DNA from 2 places in the Halomonas sp. GD1P12 genome. Region 1 is predicted to be linked to the other one. Evidence: predicted binding sites of a transcription regulator. Region 1 holds the regulator's gene; the other holds the start of a gene.
What was found. Region 1 encodes FliA, which starts transcription of late flagellar genes. Its sites were predicted from a motif close to CTAAAGTTNNNNNNNNNNCNGCCGATA; they were not measured.

Region 1 (8,243 bases):
CGCTCAAGGAGTCGGACGGCGGCGAGGTCAGCGCTGAGCTACGGCTCTTGATGGCCAGCGGCGTAGCGTGCGTGGCCACCCACCTGGACAGCGCCGAGGACGAAGAGGCCCAGGCGTTGCAGCAGGATTTACTGCGCCTTTTGGGTAGCCCGCGCAAGCGCCGCGATAGCGCGCTGGCGGACGCGATCATGCACTTTCTAATGACCCGCGACGCGATCCGTCAGTTTGGCAGCGTCAGCCGCGAGACCTTTGCATGAGCGGCCAGGACCAGGCCGCGGGGCTGCGCCAGTGGGCGAACCTGCGCACCGGCCAGTCGGCCGGCGCGCAAGGCGACGACGATGTGCGGCAGGCTCAGGCGTTGGAGGCGAGCGAAGCCAACGCGCACACTGTCGATGCGCCCGTCGCGGACGCGCATGTCGCCAACGCGCACGTCGCAGACGCGCATGCCACCAACGCGCACGTCGCCAAAATACCGCTCGCCGTGGTCGGGCTTGGGTCGAAGCAGCGCGAGCCGGTGATCGCGCGCCTCGACGAGTGGTCGCGGCTTGGCCGGCGCTGGGCGGCAACGCCAGAGAGCTGGGAGGTCGTGCCGGTGGACGCCGATGCGCCGCTCCAGGCGCTCTGCGCGCGCTACTCGCGCTGGGCGCTGTGGGTGCGAAGCGACGCCGAGGCGTTCGCCGCCATGTACCGCACGCTGCGCCTGGTCAGCGAACACCAGGGGCCCAAACGGCTGTTGGCGCTGCATGAGCCGGGCCTGCCCCGCGCCGGGCTGCTCGAGAATCTGCGCGCGGCGGCGGCGGCGTACCTGGGGATCGAACTGCTGCTTTTGGCCAGGTAGGCCATACTGAGTGAGCCACTATGGTTAGGTTATGCTAATGAGAAACGTCATTCTCGCAGCGCTGAGTGGGGTGGTGGCCAGCGGGCTTTCGCTGTCGGCCCTGGCGGGCGGGGGCAGCTGGAGTGTCGATACGACCGGGCTGATGGTCGCGATGAGCGACCGGGCAAGTGCCAGCCAGGCGCTCGCGCCGCCGCCCAGTGCCGAGATTCATCAGGGGCGCATCGAGCGCGTCAACTGGCGCTTCGAAGCGCCGCCGGGGGCCGATATCCATGCCTGGCTTTGCCACCCGGAGCGCTGCGTCGCCCTCGACGGCCAGCGCGGCAGTGCCACCGGCCTTGCCGGGCTCAATGCCGGCGCGCCGCTCGAGTTTCGTTTCGCGTTGGGGCGTGGCCAGCCGCCGGTGAGGGTGAGAGGGCTTCAAGTGATTGTGAACTATCAGTGACCAGCGATTAGCCAGGGGCACGCCGATGTATACAGCAAAGGGAAGAATCCAACACAGCGATATGGTCAACCAGCACATGCCGCTGGTGCGTCGCCAGGCGCTGGCGTTGCAAGTTCGTTTGCCGGCCAGCATCGAGCTCGACGATCTGATCCAGGCCGGCATGGTAGGGCTTTTAGAGGCGCTGGGGCGTTTTGATGCCGCCCAGGGGGCGAGCTTCGCCACCTTTGCTAGCCAGCGAATTCGCGGCGCAATGGTCGATGAGCTGCGCACCCGGGACTGGCTGCCGCGCAGCGTACGCCGCTCGGCCCGGGCCATGGACGAGTCCGTGCGCCGGCTGGAGCAAAGCCTTGGCCGCCCCCCGGAAGAGAGCGAGATCGCCCGCGATTTGGACATGCCAATTAACGAGTACCAGCAGCTTCTGGCGGACACCAATAGTGGCCATCTGCTGCCTTTTGAGGAGCTTCTGGAGGAGGGCGGCGAGCCGATTCAGGAGTCGCTGAACGCGCCTTTCGAGGAGCTACTGGACGGCCAGCAGCGCGAAACCTTGATTGCCGCGATCGAGGCGCTGCCGGAGCGCGAAAAGCTGTTGATGGCGCTTTACTACCAGGAAGAGCTCAACCTCAAGGAGGTGGGCGCGGTGCTGGGCGTCACCGAGTCGCGCGTGTCGCAGCTACACAGCCAGGCCATCAGCCGTTTGCGGGCGCGTCTGCACGAGCCGGACTAAACCTTTTCACTGTCAACCCCAACCGGCGAGGAGCCGTCGATGAACCCCTCTACCCTGATTGGAATAGGCGCCAGCATCCTCTTGCTAGTGAGCGTGCTGTTCTTTACCGCAGAGTCCGCGGCAAGCTTCATCAACCTGCCCGGGCTTGCCATCGTCATCACCGGCACGCTGGCGGCGACCTTCATCAGCTATCCGCTCAAGGAAGTGGTGCGCGTGGTACGCCTGGTGGGGCTGGTATTTCGCCGCGAGAATACCTATGTGCGCGACGACATCGACGAGCTGGTCTCCATGGCCAGGCTCTGGTTCAAGGGCGACGTGCGCGCAGTGGAGCGCGAGCTCGAACACACCCGCAACCCGTTTTTGCGCACCGGCATCCAGCTCGTCATCGCCAACACCAAGGAAGACGAGATCTTTGACATGCTGCGCTGGCGTATCGCCAGGCTCAAGGCCCGCGAGCACGCCGAGGCGCAGATCTTTCGCACCATGGCGACCTACGCGCCGGCGTTTGGCATGATCGGTACCCTGGTGGGGCTGGTCAACATGCTCGAAGTCATGGACGCCGGGGATCTCGAGGTGATCGGCCCGCGCATGGCGGTGGCGCTTCTCACCACCTTCTACGGCATCCTGCTGGCGAACCTGGTGTTCAAGCCGGTGGCGGTGAAGCTCGAGCGGCGCACCGAGGAGCGCTTGATCACCATGAACATGGTGCTCGAAGGCATTTCGCTGATCACCAAGCGCCGGCTGCCGTCGTTCATCGAAGAGACGCTGAACTCGTTCGTGGCCAACTACCACGACGAGATCAACGATCCCCACGTGAAGCCGCGCCCGGGCAGCGGCGTCGCGGCGAAAGGCTAGCGCCATGCTCAATTGTGACGCCCGCCACGCGCTGGAATCGCCCTTTACCGGCGGCGAAGGCGAGGAGGGGTGGCTGACCAGCTACCTCGACGTATTGACGCTTCTGATCACGCTGTTCGTGCTGCTGCTGGCACTGACGCCGGCGGGTAGCGGCGGCGAGGCATCAAACGAAGGCCAGGGCCTTCAGCCGCTCTCCTCGGGAATCTTGCCGCGCGACAGCGGCCTATCGCCGGCCATGGCCGCGCTCGATATTCAGGGCGTAAGCGTCAGCCAGGGGCGCGAAGGCGTGACCCTGCGCATCGACGACAGCCTGCTGTTCGCCAGCGGCGCCGCCGAGTTGACCCCCCAGGGCGAAGGCGTGCTCGAGCGATTGAGCGAGGTGATCGACACCTTCGAGGGCGAGGTGTCGGTGGAAGGCCATACCGATAACGTGCCGATTTCGACCGCGGCGTTCGCCTCCAACTGGGAGCTTTCGACCGGGCGGGCGATCGCGGTGGTGCGCCATCTCGAGCAGGAGGGCGTGGCGCGGCAGCGGCTACGCGCCGTGGGCTACGCCGACACGCGCCCGCTCGCCGGCAACGACACGCGGGAAGGGCGCGCCGCCAACCGCCGCGTCGAATTCGTGCTGCGAACTCCCGCCCCGGAGCCGGCGCGGGTTACGCCTTAAGCCCCGGCGCAGCGCCGCTGCATCTCCTGAATCGCCTTGCCGGCGCCGTCGAGATCAAACGTCATGGTCCAGGGCGTGGCACTCCCCTGCTCGAAGCCGATGAACAGCTGCTCGCCTTCACTCATGCGCGCCAGTAGCGCGTCGAGCTCGCCCAGGTAGAAGTGGCTGTAGAAGCCGTCATCCCCCTCTTCGACGATGAACTCCGCCATGGTCTCCATGATCGGCGTCTGGTCGACGCGCAGCCGCGCCGGGACCAGGTTCACCGCGCGGCTCTCGGACTGCGTCTCTTTGAGGGTCACGCGTAGTTCGAGCCAGGGCAGGTGGCACACACCTTCGGTAGCGTTCACGCTCAAAATGGCGTCCGAATAGCTTTCGGCCTCCAGCGCGCGAAAGTGGCGCTGGCCGGCATCGGTGGTCGTCGCGGCGTGCCAGGCGCCGAAGGCGGTGTCATCGCTGACTGGATAGCGCGCCGCCTGGGCGGCGGTGGCGAAAACGAAGAGCCCGGCGACGCCGAGCGCGGCCGCGGCAACAGAGTGAGACGTCATGGGACGGTGCGCCGAGTATTGATGTCGAGAAAAGATACGCATCACTCCGACTGGCCGAGCAGCGGCCGCACGTTGTCGCTTAAGTAACAGTCGTCGAACTCGCCTTCGGCGGCAAGCGCCGCCAGGTCCGGGATGTTGATGTGATGGCGGTCGCGATAAATGAGCCCCGCCTCGCTAAGCGCGGTGAACGTGCGGCTGACGTGCACCGGGCTGAGTCCCAGTACGTCGGCGAGCTGCTCCTGGGAGAGCGGCAGGCGAAACTGCCCGGTCAAATCCGGGTTGGTCTGGCTCAGGCGGACGTACATCTCGTGGATGAAGTGGGCCATTTTTTGGCGGGCGGTGCGTCTTGCCAGGTTCACCAGCCGCTCGGTCAGAAGCGACTGCTGGCGGCTGCTGATGGCGAACATGACCGAGGTCAGCGGCAGCGACTGGCTGAACAGATCGATCATCCGCTTGTGCGGAAAACGGCACACCACGGCGTCGGTGATGAAGCGCACGTTTTCCAGCCGCTGGGAGAAGGCGAATTCGCGCAGGCCGATGATGTCACCGGGCAGGTACACCTCCATGATGTGACGATCGCCGTTTTCCAAATGGCGATAGGAGTAGGCCCAGCCGCTTCGCAGCGTGCAAAACTCCTGAGCGGGGTCCTTCAACTCCCACAGAAGTGACCCCGCCTTTTGATCGAGCGGGCTCTCTTCGAGCGAATCAAGCAGCTGCTCTTCGTCTTTTGACAACGAGTAATAATGGTTGAAGTGGCGAACAATACAGCTCTTTTCCTGACTCATGCTCGGTGTCTCCTTCTCTTGACTGCGTGCCCGGGCTGTGCCGCCGCTCAGGGCCGGCGGTGACGGCCAAAGGGGAACGATACGGCGGCTTGCCTGACATTGCCTTATCGTTTTTTTATTTTTTCACTTCTTTTTTTGCAATAGCGGCGCCAAAAATTGCCCGGTATGCGAGCCTTTTTTCTTCACCAGCTGCTCCGGGGTGCCCTCGGCGATGATCCGCCCGCCGCCGGAGCCGCCTTCCGGGCCCAGATCGACGATCCAGTCCGCAGTCTTGATCACATCGAGATTGTGCTCGATGACCACGATGGTGTTGCCGTGATCGCGCAGGCGATGGAGCACCGTCAAGAGCTGGCGAATATCCTCGAAGTGTAGACCGGTGGTCGGCTCATCCAGAATGTAGAGCGTCTGGCCGGTATCGCGTTTGGCAAGCTCGCGGGCAAGCTTCACCCGCTGGGCTTCGCCGCCGGAAAGCGTGGTCGCGCTCTGACCCAGGCGAATGTAGGAGAGCCCGACGTCCAGAAGCGTCTGCAGGCGCCGGGCGATGGCCGGTACCGGGCTGAAGAACTCGAGACCCTCCTCGACGGTCATTTCCAGCACGTCGTGAATGTTCTTGCCCTTGTAATGAATATCCAGGGTTTCGCGGTTGTAGCGCTTGCCCTTGCACACGTCGCAAGGCACGTAGATGTCCGGCAGAAAGTGCATTTCTACCTTGATCATGCCCTCGCCCTGGCACGCTTCGCAGCGTCCGCCCTTGACGTTGAAGCTGAAACGCCCGGGCTTGTAGCCTCGCGAGCGCGCCTCCTGGGTGCCGGCGAACAGCTCGCGGATCGGGGTAAAGATGCCCGTGTAGGTTGCCGGGTTGGAGCGCGGCGTGCGCCCGATCGGGCTTTGATCGATGTCGATGACCTTGTCGAGCTGGTCGAGCCCTTCGATGGCGCTGTAGGGCGCCGGTGTCATGGTGGTGGCCCGGTTGAGATCGCGGGCGGCGATCGGCATCAGGGTGCCGTTGATCAGCGTCGACTTGCCCGAACCCGATACCCCGGTGATGGCGATGAACAGCCCCAGCGGCAGCGTAAGCGTGACATTTTGCAGGTTGTTGCCCGTCGCCCCGCGCACCACCAGCTGCTTTTCCGGATTGCCGGGAATGCGATACGGCGGCACGGCGATTTCGCGAGTGCCGCAAAGGTACTGCCCGGTCAACGAGTTCTTGTTGTCCATGATGTCCTGGGGCGTGCCCTGGGCGACGATCTCACCACCGTGCACGCCGGCACCCGGACCGATATCGAGGACGTGATCGGCGGCGCGGATCGCATCCTCGTCGTGCTCGACGACGATCACGGTGTTGCCCAGGTCGCGAAGTCGCTCCAGCGTCTTTAACAGGCGATCATTGTCGCGCTGGTGCAGGCCGATCGAGGGTTCATCGAGAATGTACATGACCCCGACCAGCCCCGCGCCGATCTGGCTCGCCAAACGGATACGCTGCGCCTCGCCGCCGGAGAGCGTGTCGGCGCTGCGCTCGAGGTTCAGGTAGTCGAGCCCGACGTTGACCAGAAACTCCAGGCGCGAGTGGATCTCGTTGACGATCTTCTCGGCGATCTCGCCCTTGCGCCCGGGAAGCGCGAGGTTGGCAAAGTAGTCCCAGGCCTCGCCGATCGGCGTGCGCACGATGTCGGCGATGTTGCGATCGTCGACGAAGACGTGGCGCGACTCGCGACGCAATCGCGTGCCGTTACAGGCGGTACAGGGCTTCATGGCGATGTACTTGGCCAGATCGTCGCGCACCATGTTCGATTCGGTTTCCCGATAGCGGCGCTGCATGTTGGGCAGCACGCCTTCGAAGGCGTGCTCGCGGGTCACCTTGCGCCCGCGGTCGCTGACGTAGCTAAACGGCACGGGTTCGTTGCCGCTGCCGTTGAGAATGATGTCGCGCTGGCGTTTGGAGAGCTCGTTCCAGGGCGTTTCGAGGGCGAAATCGAAGTGGCTGGCCAGCGCCTGAAGCTGGGTGAAGTAGTAGATATTGCGCCGGTCCCAGCCCTTGATCACGCCTTCGGCAAGCGACAGCTCGTCGTGGCTGATCAGCTTCTCCGGGTCGAAATACTGCTGGATGCCGAGACCGTCGCAGGTGGGGCAGGCGCCGGCGGGGTTGTTGAACGAGAACATGCGCGGCTCGAGCTCGGAGAGCGAGTAGCCGCACACCGGGCAGGCGAAGCGCGAGGAGAACGCCAGGTCTTCGCGGTCGCCGTCCATGAAGTGGATCATCGCCGTGCCGTCGGCCAGGTTCAGCGCGGTCTCGAAGGACTCGGCCAAGCGCTGAGCGATATCGTCGCGCACCTTGAAGCGATCCACGACCACGCTGATGTCGTGTTTTTTACGCTTGTCGAGCGGGGCGATGTCGTCGAGTTCGAGGATCTGGCCGTCGATCTGCACGCGCACGAAGCCCTGGGCGCGAAGCTCGGCCAGAAGCTGCAGATGCTCGCCCTTGCGGCCCTTCACCACCGGCGCCAGCAGCATCAGTTTGGTGCCTTCCTCCAGGTTCATCACCTGGTCGACCATTTGCGAGATGGTCTGCGCTTCCAGGTCCTCGCCGTGCTCCGGGCAGCGCGGCGTGCCGGCGCGGGCAAACAGCAGGCGCAGGTAGTCGTAGATTTCGGTGATCGTGCCGACGGTGGAGCGCGGGTTGTGAGAGGTCGACTTCTGCTCGATGGAAATGGCCGGGGAGAGCCCCTCGATGTGGTCGACATCGGGCTTTTCCATCATGGAAAGAAACTGGCGCGCGTAGGTGGAGAGCGACTCCACGTAGCGGCGCTGCCCTTCGGCGTATAGCGTATCGAATGCAAGCGAGGATTTCCCCGAGCCGGAAAGGCCGGTAATCACGATCAGCTTGTCGCGCGGCAGCTCCACATCGATCTGCTTGAGGTTGTGAGTGCGTGCACCTCTGACCAGAATGCTGTCCATCAACACCTCGAATCGCGTGGCAAAAGCGTAATTATAAGTACTTATGCCCCATTACAGCAAAGCGGGCGGGACGCTTTGTCGCAAGGCGAGCGTTTCCAGCGCCGGCGCGAAGCGCTAGAATGGAGGGCTTTTCCAAATCGGCATTTCATCGTCGGTTGTCTTGAAGGCGCGCGTTTCAAAGGCGCCTCGACGGGTACCGCTCGTTCACCTGGTTCTAATTCAAAGGGCACTATGCGCAACCTCTCCACACTGCTGCTGGCTTCCGAGCGCCGCGCAATCAGTGGGCTGGCCGGGCTCTATGCCTCCCGCATGCTCGGGCTTTTCATGGTGCTGCCGGTGCTGGCGCTCTACGCCGACACGCTGTCCGGCGCCACGCCGTTGCTGGTCGGCGTGGCGCTGGGGGTCTACGGGCTCACCCAGGCCACACTGCAA
Region 2 (8,243 bases), 360 kb from region 1:
AACGACAACCTGCAGCGTATTCGTGAACTGGCGGTACAGGGTGCTAACGACACTAACACCGCCGATGACCGCGCGGCGATCACCACCGAGATCAACGAGCGTATCGCTGAGATCGACCGCGTAGCGGGCAGCAACAACTTCAACGGCACTAACCTGTTGTCAAGCGGCGCGAGCACGGCGCTCAATATCCAGGTCGGTTCTAACACCAGCGGCAACGACACTATTACCGTCAATACTTTCGACGCAACTAGCAGTGCGCTGGGTGTTAGCGGGTCTGCGGCGGCTCTCTCCGGTGCCGGCGCGACTCACGACAACTTCCAGACGCTGATCGACAATGTCGATACCGCCGTCAAGTCGCTCGACACGCAGCGTGCGACTCTGGGTGCCACGCTGAACCGCTTCGACTCTGTGATCGATAACCTGGCGACCACGACTACTAACCTTTCCGAAGCGCGCTCACGCATCGAAGATGCCGACTACGCGAAAGAAGTGTCGAACATGACACGCGCCAACATCCTTCAGCAGGCGGGTACGTCCATGCTGGCCCAGGCTAACCAGACCCCGCAGTCTGTACTGTCTCTGCTGGGTTAATCGCTCAAGCAGTAGTACCACGAGCGAAGTGAACGACGGGGCCGCAAGGCCCCGTTTTTCGTTGGGCGCCTCGCGCATTTTTCTCATGTGAATCGCGCGAAAGGCCTAAAGAAGTGCCTCCAACAGCCGTTAATTATAATAACGGCGATGCAAGCGCCGATTTAAAGGCCTCTCCTGGGCCACTAAACACAGAGGATTACCCCATGTCCGTCATCAATACCAACATTACTTCCATGATTGGCCAGAACAACCTGAGCAAGTCCCAGGGCATGCTGGCTCAGGCGCAGGAGCGTCTTTCTTCCGGCCTGCGTATCAACAGCGCCTCCGACGACGCAGCAGGTCAGGCGATCGCCAACAAGATGACCGCCCAGATCAAGGGTATGGATCAGGCGAGCCGTAACGCCAGCGACGGTATCTCGCTCGTTCAAACCATGGAAGGCGGCCTGGACCAGATCAACGACAACCTGCAGCGTATTCGTGAGCTGGCGGTTCAGGGTGCCAACGACACCAACACCGACGATGATCGCGCCGCAATCGAAACCGAGATCAACGAGCGTTTGGCCGAGATCGACCGCGTAGCGGGCAGCAACAATTTCAACGGTACCAATCTTCTTAACGCCAGCGGCAGCCTGAGCATCCAGGTCGGTTCCAATACCGATGTTGAAGACGTCATCAATGTTAAGACTGTCGATGCTACCGTGTCGGGCCTGGAACTGACTAGCGCCTCGGGCGGAGTCGTTGCAGCGGCTTCCGGCGGCGCCGCTACCTTTACGGCGGCTAGCGGAGCTGGCGCCCACACCAGCTTCCAAAGCCTGATCGATGCCGTTGATACTGCTACTAAAACACTCGATACCAACCGCGCTACTTTGGGTGCTACGCTGAACCGCTTCGACTCTGTGATCGACAACTTGGCGACCACCTCGACCAACCTGTCCGAAGCACGCTCGCGAATCGAGGACGCCGACTACGCCAAGGAAGTGTCGAACATGACGCGCGCCAACATCCTTCAGCAGGCGGGTACGTCGATGCTGGCCCAGGCGAACCAGACGCCGCAGTCGGTATTGTCTCTGCTGGGCTAATAGTCGGGTAAGTGCTGCCATTGACAGCTAGAGTAACGGGGCCAATTGGCCCCGTTTTTCGTTCTTTCTGCAAGCAAAATTATTTTCACAAAACGGCTTTAAACCATTCAAGAATCCACGTTAACGGCCGTTAATTATAATAACGGCGATGCAGTCGCCGACCTGTAGGCCCTTCTCAGGCCATAAAATACCGAGGATCTCATCCATGTCCGTTATCAATACCAACATCACCTCCATGATCGGCCAGAATAACCTGCGCGCTTCGCAGAGCATGCTGGCTCAGGCACAAGAGCGTCTCTCTTCCGGTCTGCGCATCAACAGCGCATCCGACGATGCCGCCGGTCAGGCGATCGCAAACAAGATGACTGCTCAGATCAAGGGCATGGAGCAGGCCAGTCGTAACGCCAGCGACGGCATCTCGCTCGTTCAGACCATGGAAGGCGGTCTGGATCAAATCAACGACAACCTGCAGCGTATTCGTGAACTGGCGGTACAGGGTGCTAACGACACCAATACCGCCGACGATCGCGCGGCGATCACGACCGAGATCAACGAGCGTATCGCCGAGATCGACCGCGTAGCGGGCAGCAATAACTTCAACGGCACTAACCTGCTTAATGTTAGCGGTGGCGGTACTCTGAACATTCAGGTTGGCTCCAATACATCGACCAATGATGTTATTGAAGTGAGCACAATCGATGCGACTAGCGCTGCCTTGGGAGTGAGTGGCGCAGCTGCCGCGCTTTCCGGTGCAGGAGCATCGCACACGACTTTCCAGAGTTTGATCGACGCTGTCGATGGCGCAACGAAAACCCTGGATACCAACCGCGCGACTTTGGGCGCCACGTTGAACCGCTTTGATTCCGTGATCGATAACCTGGCGACCACCTCGACCAATCTGTCCGAAGCGCGCTCACGTATCGAGGATGCCGATTATGCCAAGGAGGTGTCCAACATGACCCGAGCGAACATTCTGCAGCAGGCGGGTACGTCCATGCTGGCTCAGGCCAATCAGACCCCGCAGTCTGTTCTATCTCTGCTTGGCTAATAACGCATTAATGAGTGTCGACGGGGCCGAAAGGCCCCATTTTCGTTATGAGTACGATAAAGATATGGGAAACTTTGTTACACGCTACAAGCCCCATATAGCCAGAAAATAATGCGAATCCTCTGCACCATTTGTTGTATGGCGTTACTTTTTGCTACACAAAAAAAGCCTTGTTTCTTCAAGTGTTGGATATAGCAGCCGTTACCCCTTGGTAGCGACGGCACAAGCGTCGCCAAGTTGGCCCGCTGGCCAGTTATACTTCAAGGAGCAATACTCATGTCTGTAATCAATACGAATATCACCTCCATGATTGGCCAGAATAATCTGAGCTCTTCACAAAGCATGCTGGCTCAGGCGCAGGAGCGTCTCTCTTCCGGACTGCGTATTAACAGCGCCTCCGACGATGCCGCAGGTCAAGCCATCGCCAACAAGATGACTGCCCAAATCAACGGTATGAGCCAAGCCAGCCGTAACGCCAGCGACGGCATTTCCTTGGTGCAAACCATGGAAGGTGGTCTCGATCAGATCAACGACAACCTGCAACGTATTCGTGAGCTGGCGGTGCAGGGCGCTAACGATACCAACACGGAAGAAGATCGCGCGGCGATTGCCACCGAGATCACTGAGCGTATTGAAGAAATTGATCGTGTTGCGGGTAGCAACAACTTCAACGGTACTAACTTGCTGGACGGCGTTAGTACTGACGACCTGGAAATTCAGATCGGCGCGAACACCACTGACGATGACACCATTTCAGTAAGCCGCTTTGACGCCACTAGCGACAACCTGGGCGCGGTGAGTGGTGGGGTTGCCAACCTGGAGGCAGCGGCCACCGCGGTATCAGGTGGTGGTGACCATAGTGATTTCCAATCTTTGATTAATTCAGTGGATAGCGCCGTAAAAGAATTGGACACTAATCGTGCGGAGCTGGGTGCCACGCTCAACCGTTTCGATTCGGTGATCGACAACCTGGCAACGACCGAAACCAACCTTTCCGAAGCTCGGTCGCGCATCGAAGATGCCGACTACGCGGATGAGGTCTCCAACATGACCCGCGCTAATATCCTCCAGCAGGCGGGCACCTCCATGCTGGCGCAGGCTAACCAGACGCCGCAGTCCGTACTGTCTCTGCTGGGTTAATTGCTCGAGCAGTAGCACAACGAGTGAAGTGAACGACGGGGCCGCAAGGCCCCGTTTTTCGTTGGGCGCCTCCCGCATTTTTTCTCATGTGAATCGCGCGAAAGGCCTAAAGAAGTACCTCCAACAGCCGTTAATTATAATAACGGCGATGCAAGCGCCGATTTAAAGGCCTCTTCTGGGCCACTAAACACAGAGGATTACCCCATGTCCGTCATCAATACCAACATTACTTCCATGATTGGCCAGAACAACCTGAGCAAGTCCCAGGGCATGCTGGCTCAGGCGCAGGAGCGTCTCTCTTCCGGCCTGCGTATCAACAGCGCTTCTGACGACGCAGCGGGCCAGGCCATCGCTAACAAGATGACCGCCCAGATCAAGGGTATGGATCAGGCGAGCCGTAACGCCAGCGACGGTATCTCGCTCGTTCAAACCATGGAAGGCGGTCTGGACCAGATCAACGACAACCTGCAGCGTATTCGCGAATTGGCGGTTCAGGGCGCCAACGATACCAACACCGCCGATGACCGTACTGCGATCACCACTGAGATCAACGAGCGTCTGGCCGAGATCGACCGCGTAGCAGGCAGCAACAACTTCAACGGCACTAGCTTGCTCAATGCCAGCGGCAGCCTGAGCATTCAGGTTGGCTCCAACACCGATTCCGAAGACGTGATTAGTGTCAAGACCGTCGATGCGACTGTGGCGGGTCTGGGCTTAGCAAGCGGCAGTGAAATCACCGGCACCACATTTGCCGTTAGTGGTGGCACCGCAGCCCACAGCAGCTTCCAGAATCTAATCGACTCCGTCGATGCCGCGACCAAGACTCTGGACACCAACCGCGCAACCTTGGGTGCCACGCTGAACCGTTTTGATTCGGTAATCGACAACCTGGCGACCACCTCGACCAACCTGTCCGAAGCGCGTTCACGCATCGAAGACGCCGATTACGCGAAAGAAGTGTCCAACATGACTCGCGCCAACATCCTGCAGCAGGCGGGTACCTCCATGCTGGCCCAGGCGAACCAGACGCCGCAGTCTGTACTGTCACTGCTGGGTTAATCCTTTCAGTAGTAAGACGCATGAAAGAACGGGGCCTTCAGGCCCCGTTTTCTTTTAGGCGGCTTGGTACCACCTCCTTTACACATTTTTCATCGGGTTGACCTTGAACGTGACGCCGGATATTCGGTAACGACAATTATCTCCTTCGCAATCCTGGTTCCTGAAGCAGTCCAGGGAATACCTGCTTAAAAACAGGTGCATTTACCTCTTTGGTACGCGTCGTCGCGAAGTAGACTAGGCAGACTGCCACTTTTTTGCGAGCTGCCTAATGGCCAAGACGACCCCCGCCACACCCAAGCGTAAACCCCGTTTGCTATGGGCCAACCCGTTCTGCCTGCTCGATACGTCCAGCGGTGCCAGCATGACCGTACGCCAAATGCTGTTGCAGTTAGTGGCCAATGGGTATGACGTCAAGGTGCTAGGGGCTACGGTGTTCGACAATCCCAAGGGAATGGCGCTTCTCAAGGAGCAGTTCGCTGATCTCGATTCCCATCTGCACCAGTTGATCGACGCGGAAGATGGTCCTCTGACTCATCAGATGCTCGTGAGCTACAGCTATAACCGAAATCATTTCACCACCCATGAAGAAGGGCTCTGGTATAGCCAGTATGTGTATCTGTTGGATTCTTTCAAGCCGGATGTGGTGTGGTTTTACGGCGGTCAGACTGTCGATATGTTGATTGCCGATGAAGCCCGGGATCGTGGTATACCGGTCGCTTTTTACCTGGCCAATGGCAACTACAAATCGCCGCGCTGGTGCCGGGATATCGATTTGATCGTGACCGACAGCCAAGCAACGGCGGACATGTATCGTAAGGAAGTAGGGTTTACCTCCACGCCGGTAGGCAAGTTTATTGCCTCGGACCGCTTCGTTGCCGATGAACACGAGCGCAGGCGGCTGCTTTTCGTAAATCCGAGCTGGCAGAAGGGCGCCAGCGTGTTCGTGCAACTAGCCGAAAAGCTCGAGCGAGAGCGCCCGGATATCGAACTTGAGGTTGTGGAGGCGCGCGCCGATTGGTCGGCCGTCCTGCGTGAGACGACTAGGCGGATGGGCCAACAGCGCAACAGTCTGAACAATGTAACCGTAACGGCCAATACTAATGACATGCGAGGGCCCTACAGCCGCGCACGCGTTTTGGCTGCGCCCAGCCTCTGGTGGGAGAGCTCCGGGCGGGTGCTCGCCGAGGCCATGCTCAATGGTATACCGGCGCTGATCTCCAACCGGGGTGGTATGCCCGAAATGGTGGACGAAGCTGGCATAGCGTTCGATTTCCCCGAACAGTGTTATGAAGAGCCCTACCAGCACCTGCTCAGCGAGCAAGAGTTACAGCCGCTATTCAATGCAGCGGTCGCTTTTTTCGATGACGAAGCGCTCTATCAAAAATACGTGGCACAGGCATTCAGCGTTGGCGAAGAGAAGCACCACATTGATCGTGCTACCGACAGACTGCTTAGTACCTTGGCTCCTCTGGTGCGAGAACGCGCTGGAAACAAGGAGTTTTCGGCCAGCCAGAAGAAGCGTCATCGCCAACGCCTTCCAGGCAGGGCCACCAAGCCAGAAATGAAAGTGGATCGCACTCTAGAGCAGCTGATCAGCGGTAAAACAAAAGACGTTTTGGGAAGCGATACCCAAACGACCAGGCTTCATCTCACTGAGGATTTTATTTGGCAGCTCAAAGGCAAGATCATCGTGTTGGATAATCGCGCCAGCCTGATTAAACGTGGCTTGGCAGATCCGATGGCGGCGACAGGCGCCTTCGGCATCGTGGCTTTTGACCCCGCCAGCGAAATCAAGGCGCCCAAGCAATACGAAGGCAGCGATACGATTCAGCTTTTCCAGCACGCTTTATTGGGTGATGGACAGCCGGCCACCCTGCATGCCTGCGTGGCCCCAGAAATGACCAGCACTCTGACACCGCTTCCGGCAGATAAATTAGCTGAACGCCACCATTTGGGGGGCCAAGAAATTGCGGACCTGCCGATCAATACGGTAGCGGTGGACAGTATTACGGGGCTGGAGAGCCTCGATTGGCTCATTCTGGACGAACTCAGCGATGCCATGGCCGTCCTGGAAAACGGCAAGCAATATCTGGAAAAGACGTTGTTGCTTCAGGCACGCGTGCCGTTTCAATTGACTCATGAGAAACAGCCTAGCCTTGCCGAGCTACAGCATTGGGCGAGCCGCAACGGATTCCGTTTCTACCGTTTTCACAATATCAGCCACTATAGCCATCTGCCGGAAAAACTGAATGAGCGTTCGCCCTGCGCCAGCGAGCAGGAGAGTGCGGACGTACTTTTTCTACCCAGCTACGAGCGTATGGCGAAGCTTGGCGATGAGCAGAAAAGAAAGCTCGCTTTCATCCTGAGTGCCTGTTTTGGCGCACATGATATGGCTTTCGAGTTGATGGCCGACATCAGTCACGACAAGGCGTTGGAATTTCTCGAAGCCTACAGGCTTTTGCCTTCTGTGAAACAAACTGACGGCAGTGATGAAAATCGCTCTTCGACGCGGATGGACGCGTCTCAAGCCGCCTTTCTGGGGCGCGATGACAACCTTTTAGCGTTAATTGATTGATATAGCAGAGGCGGCTTGAATGTTTGCTTACGAAAAATTCGATGTTTTTGACGAAATAGTCTCGAGCCTTCCGGCGGGTAGCGCGTTAACCTACTCTCCACTGCTCAGGGAGGGCTTTCAGTTCTGTTTGGACAAAGCAGATAAAATTGGCGATGTCGAGAATGCAAAAAGCCTGGGGCTGTCGGGCGTTGATCGTTCTCAATACCCGGCCAAACGCGAAATCAGAAAGATTGGTTACTTCCACGATCAGGATTTTTTGAGCAATATTTTGGCCGGTTTTGAGGCGCAAGATGTCACGGTCGAAAAGCTCGAACTTATTCCTGCGCGATTCAAGAAAGTGCTAAGTAACAAGCAGCGAGAGGAGATAGACTTTTTCGATCACCACCTGCGTACTTCGTTTGGCTGCGATATCCGCGAGAAACTCGAAGATCGTTTTTATCTCGTTAACTCAATGATTCCAAAGTACTACGACCTGCTCAAGCGGTCAGGAGTCGATGCTCTCCTTTTCAGGGTCTACTACGGACTTAACTACTTCCCCATTATCTTTGCCTGCAAGATGCTGGGGATTACCGTAATTGACGTTCAGCACGGTATTAATGGGCTTAAACACGTTTGCTATTCCAGATTCAAACACAGTGAAATTGACAGCCCATTTCTGCCAGATATCTTCTGGACATGGAGTGATATGGCAACACACATGTTGACCAAGGGAAGCGCCATTGAATCAGGCGCTACGGTGGTCGAGGGGGGC

Region 2: OCT39_RS02390 (flagellin) is a predicted target of FliA. The motif match lies at 1,777-1,803, and genes of this name have one in related genera.

Annotation. Positions count from the first base shown of each region.
Region 1 covers NZ_CP107007.1:133,423-141,665, forward strand. Annotated here, with positions in the region: gene flhF (flagellar biosynthesis protein FlhF) at 1-257, shown strand, start outside; gene OCT39_RS00610 (hypothetical protein) at 341-838, shown strand; gene OCT39_RS00615 (flagellar protein FlhE) at 876-1,280, shown strand; gene OCT39_RS00620 (RNA polymerase sigma factor FliA) at 1,306-2,004, shown strand; gene OCT39_RS00625 (motility protein A) at 2,044-2,859, shown strand; gene OCT39_RS00630 (flagellar motor protein MotB) at 2,864-3,526, shown strand; gene OCT39_RS00635 (hypothetical protein) at 3,523-4,071, opposite strand; gene OCT39_RS00640 (Crp/Fnr family transcriptional regulator) at 4,113-4,856, opposite strand; gene uvrA (excinuclease ABC subunit UvrA) at 4,980-7,811, opposite strand; gene OCT39_RS00650 (MFS transporter) at 8,043-8,243, shown strand, end outside.
Region 2 covers NZ_CP107007.1:496,303-504,545, forward strand. Annotated here, with positions in the region: gene OCT39_RS02380 (flagellin) at 1-591, shown strand, start outside; gene OCT39_RS02385 (flagellin) at 795-1,670, shown strand; gene OCT39_RS02390 (flagellin) at 1,876-2,718, shown strand; gene OCT39_RS02395 (flagellin) at 2,995-3,858, shown strand; gene OCT39_RS02400 (flagellin) at 4,063-4,917, shown strand; gene OCT39_RS02405 (glycosyltransferase) at 5,186-7,492, shown strand; gene OCT39_RS02410 (hypothetical protein) at 7,512-8,243, shown strand, end outside.